3 regions of the Parazoarcus communis genome follow, and region 1 is predicted to be linked to each of the others. Evidence: predicted binding sites of a transcription regulator. Region 1 holds the regulator's gene; each other region holds the start of a gene.

The links. The regulator FNR, encoded in region 1, switches genes on or off when oxygen is low (the NO sensors DNR and NnrR bind a similar motif). The targets are predictions, from matches to a motif close to TTGANCTAGNTCAA.
Region 2: a site for FNR is predicted at 2,138-2,151, ahead of coxB (cytochrome c oxidase subunit II). Genes of this name have one in related genera too.
Region 3: a site for FNR is predicted at 1,466-1,479, ahead of napF (ferredoxin-type protein NapF). Genes of this name have one in related genera too.

Annotation. Positions count from the first base shown of each region.
Region 1 covers NZ_CP022187.1:445,587-448,861, reverse strand. The annotation lists gene hemN (oxygen-independent coproporphyrinogen III oxidase) at 1-784, opposite strand, end outside; gene fnr (fumarate/nitrate reduction transcriptional regulator Fnr) at 907-1,647, shown strand; gene CEW83_RS02190 (SirB2 family protein) at 1,665-2,054, opposite strand; gene CEW83_RS02185 (Crp/Fnr family transcriptional regulator) at 2,176-2,862, shown strand; gene CEW83_RS02180 (PHA/PHB synthase family protein) at 2,982-3,275, opposite strand, start outside.
Region 2 covers NZ_CP022187.1:2,840,678-2,843,952, forward strand. The annotation lists gene ctaD (cytochrome c oxidase subunit I) at 1-825, opposite strand, end outside; gene coxB (cytochrome c oxidase subunit II) at 929-2,059, opposite strand; gene CEW83_RS12960 (nuclear transport factor 2 family protein) at 2,258-2,698, opposite strand; gene CEW83_RS12965 (SDR family NAD(P)-dependent oxidoreductase) at 2,698-3,275, opposite strand, start outside.
Region 3 covers NZ_CP022187.1:3,462,049-3,465,323, reverse strand. The annotation lists gene napA (nitrate reductase catalytic subunit NapA) at 1-627, opposite strand, end outside; gene CEW83_RS15800 (chaperone NapD) at 633-887, opposite strand; gene napF (ferredoxin-type protein NapF) at 884-1,354, opposite strand; gene narL (two-component system response regulator NarL) at 1,580-2,224, opposite strand; gene CEW83_RS15785 (histidine kinase) at 2,221-3,275, opposite strand, start outside.

The sequences.
Region 1 (3,275 bases):
TGATCCTGCGCTGGGGCTTGAACAGTCCCGGCAGGTGCGCGTAGCTGTACAGCGAGATTCGATCGGGCGAGAGTTCGAGCACCTGCTCCAGCGTGCGGTTGAAGCTGATCACATTCTGCTTGGGCAGACCATAGATCAGGTCCATGCTGATCGACTTGAAGCCGGTTGCCCGCGCCGCGTCGATGACGAGCTTCGTCTCTTCGACGCTTTGCACGCGGTTGGTCGCAATCTGCACGTCCTCGGCGAAGTCCTGCACGCCGACGCTCATGCGATTGAAGCCGAGGTTGGCCAGCATTTCGACGGTGTCGAAATCCACCTTGCGCGGATCGACCTCGATCGAGTACTCGCCATTCGGCACCAGGTTGAAGTGCTTGCGGACCGCATCCATCAACTGATGCATCTCCGCGTGCGAGAGGAAGGTCGGCGTTCCACCCCCGAGATGTAACTGCGTGACCTGACGTGTCCCCCCCAGGGCCGCCGCCTGCATTTCGATCTCTTTTTCCAGGTAATTCAGATACTTGGCAGACCTGCCATGATCCTTGGTGATGATCTTGTTACAGGCGCAGTAATAGCAGATCGTGTTACAAAAGGGGATGTGGAAGTATAATGACAGCGGTCGGCTCACACCGCCAACGGCACGTTTTCCCAGCCAGTCTGTCAGTGCTTGTGCATCGAATGCCTCCACAAACCTGTCTGCGGTGGGATACGACGTATAGCGAGGCCCGTTGATGTCGAATCGTCGAATCAACTGGGGATCAAAGATTAGGTCTGTCTGGCTGGTCATGGTCTGGCTGCGTCGATGTGTTACTTAACAATGGCAGAAAGCCGGCGTTTTGTGGTTGACTTGGATCAACGGCAACATTCTGACTACCCCCAATCCGGAATCGGAGCAAGTTTACAGTGCAAATGAAGGCGACGGTGCCGATCACCGCGGCGGGGCTCAAAACCGCATGCTCACAATGCAATCTGCTGGAGCTGTGCCTGCCGTTCGGCATGACTGACACTGAACTCAACCGCCTCGACGAACTTGTCGGCGGGCGTCGGAAGATCAAGCGTCAGCAGCCGCTCTATCGCGCAGGCGAACTCTTCGAAGCCATCTATGCGATCCGTGCAGGCTCCTTCAAGACCGACGTTCTGCTCGAAGATGGTCGCGAGCAGGTCACCGGATTCCAGATGACCGGCGAGATCATCGGGCTCGACGGCATCAGCACCGAGTTCCACTCGTGCAATGCGGTTGCGCTCGAAGACAGCGAGGTCTGCGTCATTCCCTACGCCAAGCTGGAAGAACTGTCCCGCGAGATCGAAGGCCTTCAGCACCAGTTCCACAAGGTCATGAGCCGCGAGATCGTGCGCGATCACGGCGTGATGATGCTGCTGGGCTCCATGCGCGCGGAAGAGCGTCTGGCGGCCTTCCTGCTCAACATGTCGCAGCGCTTCACCGCTCGTGGCTTCTCGGCCGCCGAGTTTCACCTGCGCATGACCCGCGAAGAGATCGGCTCCTATCTGGGCCTGAAGCTGGAAACGGTCTCGCGTGCCTTCTCCCGCTTTCAGGAAGACGGCCTCGTCGCGGTGCAGCAGAAACATATCCGCATTCTCGACAACGACGGTCTCAAGAAACTCATTCAGCACCAGCCCGGCGCGCGCTGAGCGCCGGACTGTCGCGCTCAGGCAAAGACGGCGAACCAGCCGCCGACGTTCTTGCTGAGCGCGACCGACACGATCCAGCTGAACACGAGCAGCGCAGCAACAAACGCAGCCCCGCGCACGGTGCGCGTTCGGCCACGTTTCAGGGCAACGGCGCCCAGCAGGATGTAGACGATCAGGCCAATGACCTTGGCCGTCACCCACGGTGCCTGCAACGGGTACTGTTCGATCATCACCGCCAGCGTGATCGCACTGCCAAGCAACACGGTATCGACCACATGCGGCAGGACGCGCGTCAGACGATGTGTGAGCAGACGGCTGTCAACAAGCATCCACACTCCCCTGAGCGCGAAGCCGGCAAGGCTCAGAATCACACAGGTGACGTGGATGTGCTTGATCGCCTGATACATCTTTCGTTCCTCCTCGGGGAAAATGCTGACCGGTGCGCCCTGGTCGGGCGCCGAACAATGACAGAACAAACAGGATTCAGCCACGCAGGCTAGAATCGAAAGTGAAATGCAGGAGCACGGAATGAACCAGACCGCCGCAGACATCCTTACCCAGCTCCGTCAGATCTCCCTGTTCGGGGAGCTGTCGGAGAGTGAGCTGGAACGTGTTGCACGCTATACCCGCGAACGCCGCCTGGGCAAGGGTGAACTGCTGTTTCAGCGCGGCGACGTTGCCCACGGTTTCTATTTCGTCACCGAAGGGCAGCTCAAGCTCGGCTTCTCGTCAGCTCAGGGCAACGAGAAAGTGGTCGAGATCGTCGGCCCGCAGCAAAGCTTTGGCGAAGCGGTGATGTTCATGAACCGCCCCTACCCCGTTTTTGCCGAAGCGCTTACCGACATGTCGCTGCTTCATATCGGCCAGAACGTCGTATCCGACCTGATCGATCAGGATCCGCAGTTTGCACGCAAGCTTCTGGCAGGCATGGCGGTCCGCCTGCATAACATGGTGCGCGACGTAGAAACCTATTCCCTGCGCTCGAGCACACAGCGCGTGATCGGTTACCTCCTCCAGCAAACCGAAGAGGATGGCACCAAGGCTTGCGACATCTCCCTGCCCACGAGCAAGCAGGTCATCGCGTCACGGCTGAACCTGACGCCCGAGACCCTTTCGCGGATCTTTCACGACCTGGCAGACCATGGTCTCATCACCGTTCACGGCAAGCGCATCACGCTTCACAATCCGCAGGCACTGTCGCGCTACAGCGGGTAGCACTTCGCCCGCTCAAGTCCTTGCCGTCCCCCGAAAAGCAACGGCCTCTTGAACGAACAAGAGGCCGTCTTTCACGATACCCGGGTGCTGAAAGCCGAAGCCTTCACGCGCCAGCGCACTCAGGACTCAAGCACATAGGTTCCCGGCGCCGGTGCGAGCGAAGGAAACTGCTCGCTTGCCGCCGGCCTCGCCTCGATCAGCTCTCCGGCGTGGGGTTTGACCCAGTCCATCCAGTCGGTCCACCAGCTGCCCGCCTGCTCTTCAGTGCGATTGCGCCACTGCTCGGCCGTATCCGAGCGATGCGCTTCACCGGCCCAGAACTTGCGCTTGGGCGGCGTGACGACCGGATTGACGATGCCAAGAATGTGGCCTGAGCTCGAGAGCACATAGCGCTTGGGACCGGTGACATGGTT
Region 2 (3,275 bases), 2.2 Mb from region 1:
GATCTGGCTGACGATCCCGAAGGCCGGCAGGATCATGATGTAGACCTCGGGGTGACCGAAGAACCAGAAGATGTGCTGGTACATCACCGGGTCACCGCCACCGGCGGCATTGAAGAAGCTGGTGCCGAAGTGGCGATCGGTCAGGATCATCGTGACCGCACCGGCCAGCACCGGCATCACCGCGATCAGCAGATAGGCGGTGATCAGCCAGGTCCAGCAGAACAGCGGCATGCGCATCATGTTCATGCCGGGCGCGCGCATGTTGAGCACGGTGACGACGATGTTGATCGCGCCCATGATCGAGCTCACGCCCATGATGTGGATGGCGAAGATCGCCAGATCCATGCCCATGCCCATCTGCACCGAAAGCGGTGCGTACAGCGTCCACCCCGCAGCGGTTGCGCCGCCGGGCACGAAGAACGAACCCAGCAGCAGGATGGCCGCGGGCGGCAGGAGCCAGAAGCTCCAGTTGTTCATGCGCGCGAAGGCCATGTCGCTGGCCCCGATCATCAGCGGGATCATCCAGTTGGCGAAGCCGACGAAGGCCGGCATGATCGCGCCGAACACCATCACCAGACCGTGCATGGTCGTGAGCTGGTTGAAGAACTCGGGCTCCACCACCTGCAGACCGGGCTGGAACAGTTCGGCCCGGATCGTCAGCGCCATCACCCCCCCGGAGAGGAACATGATGAAACTGAAGATCATGTACATCGTGCCGATGTCTTTGTGATTGGTGGTGGTCACCCAGCGCATCAGGCCGGTGGGACCATGCGCATGACCGTGCGGGGGGTGAACGCCGGGCCGATCGTGAGTCAGTGTATTCATGCACACGCCTCCATTGTCGCGCCCACGCGCGACAGAACCTTGCCATCGGGACCGGGACGGCCCCTACAATCACACCGCAGCAAAACCCGCTTCGACCTCAGCCTCAGCGCGCGGCGACAACGTCTGCCGGCTGCACCGCCTCGCCCGACTGGTTACCCCAGGCGTTACGGGTATAGGTGATCACCGCAGCGAGCTCGGCGTCCGACAACTGCCCGCCGAATGCGGCCATCGCGGTCCCCGCCTTGCCCTTCAACACCAGTTCGATCTGGCCGCTTGCATCGCCCGTCACCACGGGCGAGCCATCAAGCGCAGGAAATACCGGCGGCAGCCCCTTGCCATCGGCCTGGTGGCAGGCCGCACAATTGGCCGCGAAAACCTTCTCGCCGCGCTCGACCAGCTCGGCCAGTGCCCACTCCCGGGCGTCGTCCGCAGAGGCTGTCGTGGCCTGGGCCTGCTGCGATGCGACCCATTCGGTGTATTTCTCTGCCGAGACCACATGCACCTCGATCGGCATGAAGCCGTGATCCTTGCCGCAGAGTTCGGCACAGTTGCCGCGATAGATGCCTTCCTTGTCTGCGGTGAACCACGTGTCGCGGATGAAGCCGGGAATCGCATCCTGCTTCACGCCGAAAGCCGGCATCCACCACGAATGGATCACGTCGGCGGCGGTCACGAGCACGCGGACCTTCTTGCCCACCGGCACCACAACCGGATTGTCCACCTCAAGCAGATAGGTATCGCCTTTCTGTTCGCCACCGCTGATCTGGGCGCGCGGTGTGGATGAACCGGACAGGAAGCGGATGCCCTCCCCTTCGCCCTGCAGATAGTCGTAACCCCACTTCCACTGATAGCCCGTGGCCTTGATGGTGATGTCGGGGTTGGAGGTGTCCTTCATCGCAATCACGGTCTTGGTGGCGGGCCACGCCATGCCAAGCAGAATCAGCACCGGGATCACCGTCCACGCGATCTCGACCGCCGTGTTTTCATGGAAATTGGCCGCAACCGCGCCGCGGGACTTGCGATGGTGAATGACAGACCAGAACATGACGCCGAACACCGCGATGAAGATCACCAGGCAGATGATCAGCATCAGGGTATGCATGCTGTAGATCTCTGAGGCGATCCGCGTCACCGGCTGCTGGAGGTTGTAACGGCTCGGCGCATCCTGTGCGAGTACGCCGGAGACGTACCCGAGAAGAAGCGAAGATCCTGCGATACGACCGGCAAAACCCATGTCGACCCCCAGCAAAGAACACGATGAGCAGGTGGATCGATGTTGCCACAGTGAAAATCAGGGTCGCAACATACTTATTTGATAAAAATCAATATGCTGCGGCGCGGTATCTGATAACCATCAAGCCGCATAAAGCCCTGTGACGAGTACTCGGGGTTTTCCCGCAGGCATGTTTGCTGCATGACAACAAACTGCGTTTCAGCCCTCTGTTGCCGACAGCTTGCGCCTCAGCAGGCGCATCAGCGCACCAATCAGGGGCAATCGGGCATACAGCTCCTCAGCCGCATCCCAGTAATCGCGATGGACTTCGACGCGCCCTGCTTCGTCGAAGGACAGGTGACTGACGCCGCGAATGACGATCGCCCGGTTACGCAGATTGAGGTGAAAGTCCCAGGCAAGCATCGCCTGCTGTCCCTCGGCAATGATGCTCGTGATCACGAAGCGGGGAGACTCCACGGTCTCGAACATGTGCTCGAAGATGCGGGTGATCGCCTTCAGGCCCGCAACATCGTTGAACGGGTCCTTGAAACGGGCATTCTCGGCATAGAAGGCGTCGATTTTCCCAAGCAGCAGGGGCGTGAGGTTCTCGTAGAACCGCGCCACGTTCTCGGCAGCCGCGCGACAGTCGAAGGAGGTCATTACAGGCCCGTTGCCCGCCGGATGAGCGGAAAGTAGAGGCGCCGCGGCAGGCACTGCAGCAGCTTGAGAAAGCGGGTGAAACGCTTCGGGAAGTGGGTCTCGAACTCACCGCGGGCAAAGCCGGCCATGATCTCGTCGGCCGCCTGCTCGGCGGTGATCAGGGCGGGCATGTGGAAATCGTTCTGCGCCGTCAGTGGCGTCGCCACGAAACCGGGACAGATCAGGTGCACGCCCAGTCCGCGCGGCGCCAGATCCATGTAGAGCGTCTCGGAAAAGTTGATCAGCGCCGCCTTCGATGGCCCGTAGGTGGCGGCATTGGGCAAGCCGCCGTAGCCTGCGACCGAGGCCACGATGGCAATCGCCCCCCGCCCGCGTTCGAGCATCCCGGGCACCACCGCGGCCACCCCATCCATGACCCCGAGCAGGTTGATGTTCAGCGTCTTCCGAATGCGCTCCGGTGTCAGCTCCCACGCCCGCAGCGGCTGATAGGTACCCGCATTCAGTATCACGAGATCGAGCCCGCCCCACTGGGCAAGCAGACGGTCGCGCACACGCTCGAGTTCGCCTGGTCGGGTCA
Region 3 (3,275 bases), 1.6 Mb from region 1:
GTCGGCGTTCTCGATGTCGTCGTAGCAGCCCATCGGCTCGTCGATGCCGAAGGTACGCATGAAGCCGGTAACAGCCGACGCCATGCAGTGACGCGCATTGGGGTCGAGGTTGTTGGTGCGGAAACCGGCCTTGTACAGCTTGGCCGCCGCATAGCCTTCCCACACCGTCCACTGCCCGGAACCGAACATCGCGATCGAGTCGGCGCCGTGGGTCTTGATCGCGGCCTTCCACTTGTCGGCCATGATGTCGAAGGCCTGATCCCACGAGATCGGCGTGAACTCGCCGTTCTTGTCGTATTTGCCGCCTTTCATGCGCAGCAGCGGCTTGGTCAGACGGTCGTCGCCGTACATGATCTTCGACAGGAAGTAGCCCTTGATACAGTTCAGGCCGCGGTTGACCGGTGCATCCGGGTCGCCCTGAGTGGCAACGATGCGGCCGTTCTGCACGCCGACCAGCACCGAACAGCCGGTACCGCAGAAGCGGCAGGCGGCCTTGTCCCAGCGCACCTTGGTGCCGTCGCCATTCCTGGCCTGCGCCTGCGCCACCACCGGAATGCTGATGCCCGCCGTTGCCGCTGCGGCCGCAACCGCATTGGCCTTGATGAATTCGCGTCTGTCCATGCTCATTTTCTTCATGCCTCCAGGTTTTCGAGACCTTCATCCGTGTATTCGTAGGCGAGCGTCACCCCTTGCACCCTGGGGCCGAGATTCACCTTCAGTATCGAGTCGGTCACCGACCAGCCTTCACCGTCTTCCACGGTGACGACGATGCGACCGGTTTCGAGCGATTCACCCTGCACTTCAACGCCGGGCACCTGCTTCAGAAAGTCGTGCACGACGGCGAAATCCTCGGGCTTCGCCCGCACTACCAGGCTTGCGATGTTCATGTGCTCTCCTTGTTCGCCATATCCATCTCCCCTGCCTTCACCGTGATTGCCCGGACCGGGCAGGGGGCGAAACAGGCACCACAACCATTGCAGCTCTCCAGCGTCAGCGCCGGCAGCGCCACGCCGCCAAGACGCGGGCGAAAACGGATTGCCCCCGCAGGACAGGCCTCGCCGCAGACCCGGCACTCCACGCCGCTCATTGCCAGGCAGGCATCCCCGATGTGCGCCTGCAGACGCCACGCCGGAGCATCCTCCGCCGCGCGCTGCAACGCCGCCGGTTCGCAGCGACTCACGCACTCGCCACAGAAGGTGCACTCCCCGTGGCTGAAATCGACTGCCGGATAGGCGCCGTCGGCATGAATCAGAATGCCGGTCGGACAGGCCTTGATGCAGGCGTCGCAGCGCGTGCAACGCTCGATGAAGGCAGCCTCGTCAAGCGCCCACGGTGGACGCTGGGCGGGGTTCACGGTGCGGATGCGGCCACGCAAAAAACTTCGGCGCGAAAGGGCTGCAGGTTCCAAGAGGGTTTTCCCGTATAGCGAATAGGGACATTGAAAACCCTTGCCCGGAGTGCGTCATTGATGGGCATCAAGACGAGAATGGCTCTCAGTTATGCGGCTTCGATGCGCATGACCGGATGCGCGAGGTAAGGTGCGGATAACACTGCAAACTACAACGAAGGAAATAGACGTCTAGCTGCGCAGGTGCTCGACCGCCCACACCGCGGCTTCCACCCGCGAGCGCATCTTGAGCTTGCGCAGGATGTGCTTGACGTGGACCTTCACCGTGCCTTCGGCGATGTCGAGCTCGCGTCCGATGAGCTTGTTCGACAGGCCGCCGGAGATCTGCTCGAGAATTCGCACCTCCTGCTCGGTCAGTCCGGCAGCGGCAATTGACTCGGGCTGCGCAGGGCCGCGCAGGGCGGCGGCCATGAGGTGGGTGAGCTCGTCGGAGATGACGATGCGGCCACTGCCCACATCGCGCAGCGCATCGACCATGGCCTCGGGCTCCATGTCCTTCAGCAGGTAGCCATCGGCCCCCGCGCGCAAGGCGGCGACCAGGTCCTCGCCATGATCGGACACCGTCACCATCACCACGCGACTGTCGAGACGGGCGGCGCGGATGGCGCTCAAGACCTCGATCCCGTTCATGTCCTTCATGTTCAGGTCGAGCAGGATCAGGTCCGGCTGCAGGCGCACAGCCAGCGCCAGGCCCTCCTCTCCGCCGGCGGCCTCGCCGATCAGGTTCAGCGTGGGGACGGTCTTCAGCAGCTGGATCAGGCCCTTGCGGAACAGCGGGTGATCATCGACGATGATGACGCTCTGGACATCGCTCATTTCACGCTCCCGAATGCGATGGGTGTCTCGGTCACGATCGCGGTGCCGGCACGAAAACGCAGACTGACCCGCGTTCCCCCGCCCGGCCGGGGGGCAATGTCGAAACGCCCCCCCAGGCTGCACGCACGCTCGCGCATGATCGCAAGGCCATGATGGTTGCGTGCATCGGAGACCGGCTCGCCGAGCCCCACACCATTGTCGTCGAGCACGACGGAGAACTCACCGTCCGCATCACACTTCAGGCTCAGCCAGGCCTTGCTTGCATGCGCATGTCGCACCATGTTCGACAGGCCCTCGCGGATGATATGCAGCACATGCACCTCCTGGTTGGGGCCGAGGTGGCAGTCGGCAAGCCGGGTTTCGAGTTCGACCTCGATCTTGCCCTTGCTCGCATACTCGTCCACTGCGGCCTGCAGCAGCTCCGAAAAATCACCCGTCATCTTGAGCCGGAACGACACCAGCAGCTCGCGCAACTGGCGGTAGGCGGCACTGATGCCCTCGCGCAGGTCGGCAAGGATGGCCTCGGCCTCGGCGCTGCGCGCGGGGTCGCCCACCAGTGGCTGCACCAGGCTGACCTGGATCTTCATGTAGGACAGGGCCTGCGCGAGCGAATCGTGCAACTCGCGGGCAATCACCGAGCGCTCCTCCTGCAGGGCGAGCAGGCGCGCCTGCTCGCTGCGCCGTGCGGCCCCAAGTGCCATTCCGACATGGCGCGACAGCGCCTCGACCAGCTGCTGCTGCCAGGCTTCGAGCCGCTGCCCGGGCGCCAGCGCCAGACGCAACGTGCCGAAGTGACGCTCAGCATCACGCAAGGGGACCCGCAAGAGGTCGTGGTCGCCCTCGCGCTCGTAATTCCAGCCACCCGAGTGCGAACGACAGCGCGCACAGGCCAGCTCGGCCTCTACCCCGCTCTCGACATGGTCGGGGCACGGGCCGATCGAACTCGCGATCACGGAAGCCGGCCCGTCATGGCGCGGCTCGATGCAGGCCAGACTGCCCCGCAGCCCCGCCACCTGCTCGATGTCGCGCAGCGTGGCCTCGTAAGCCTCAG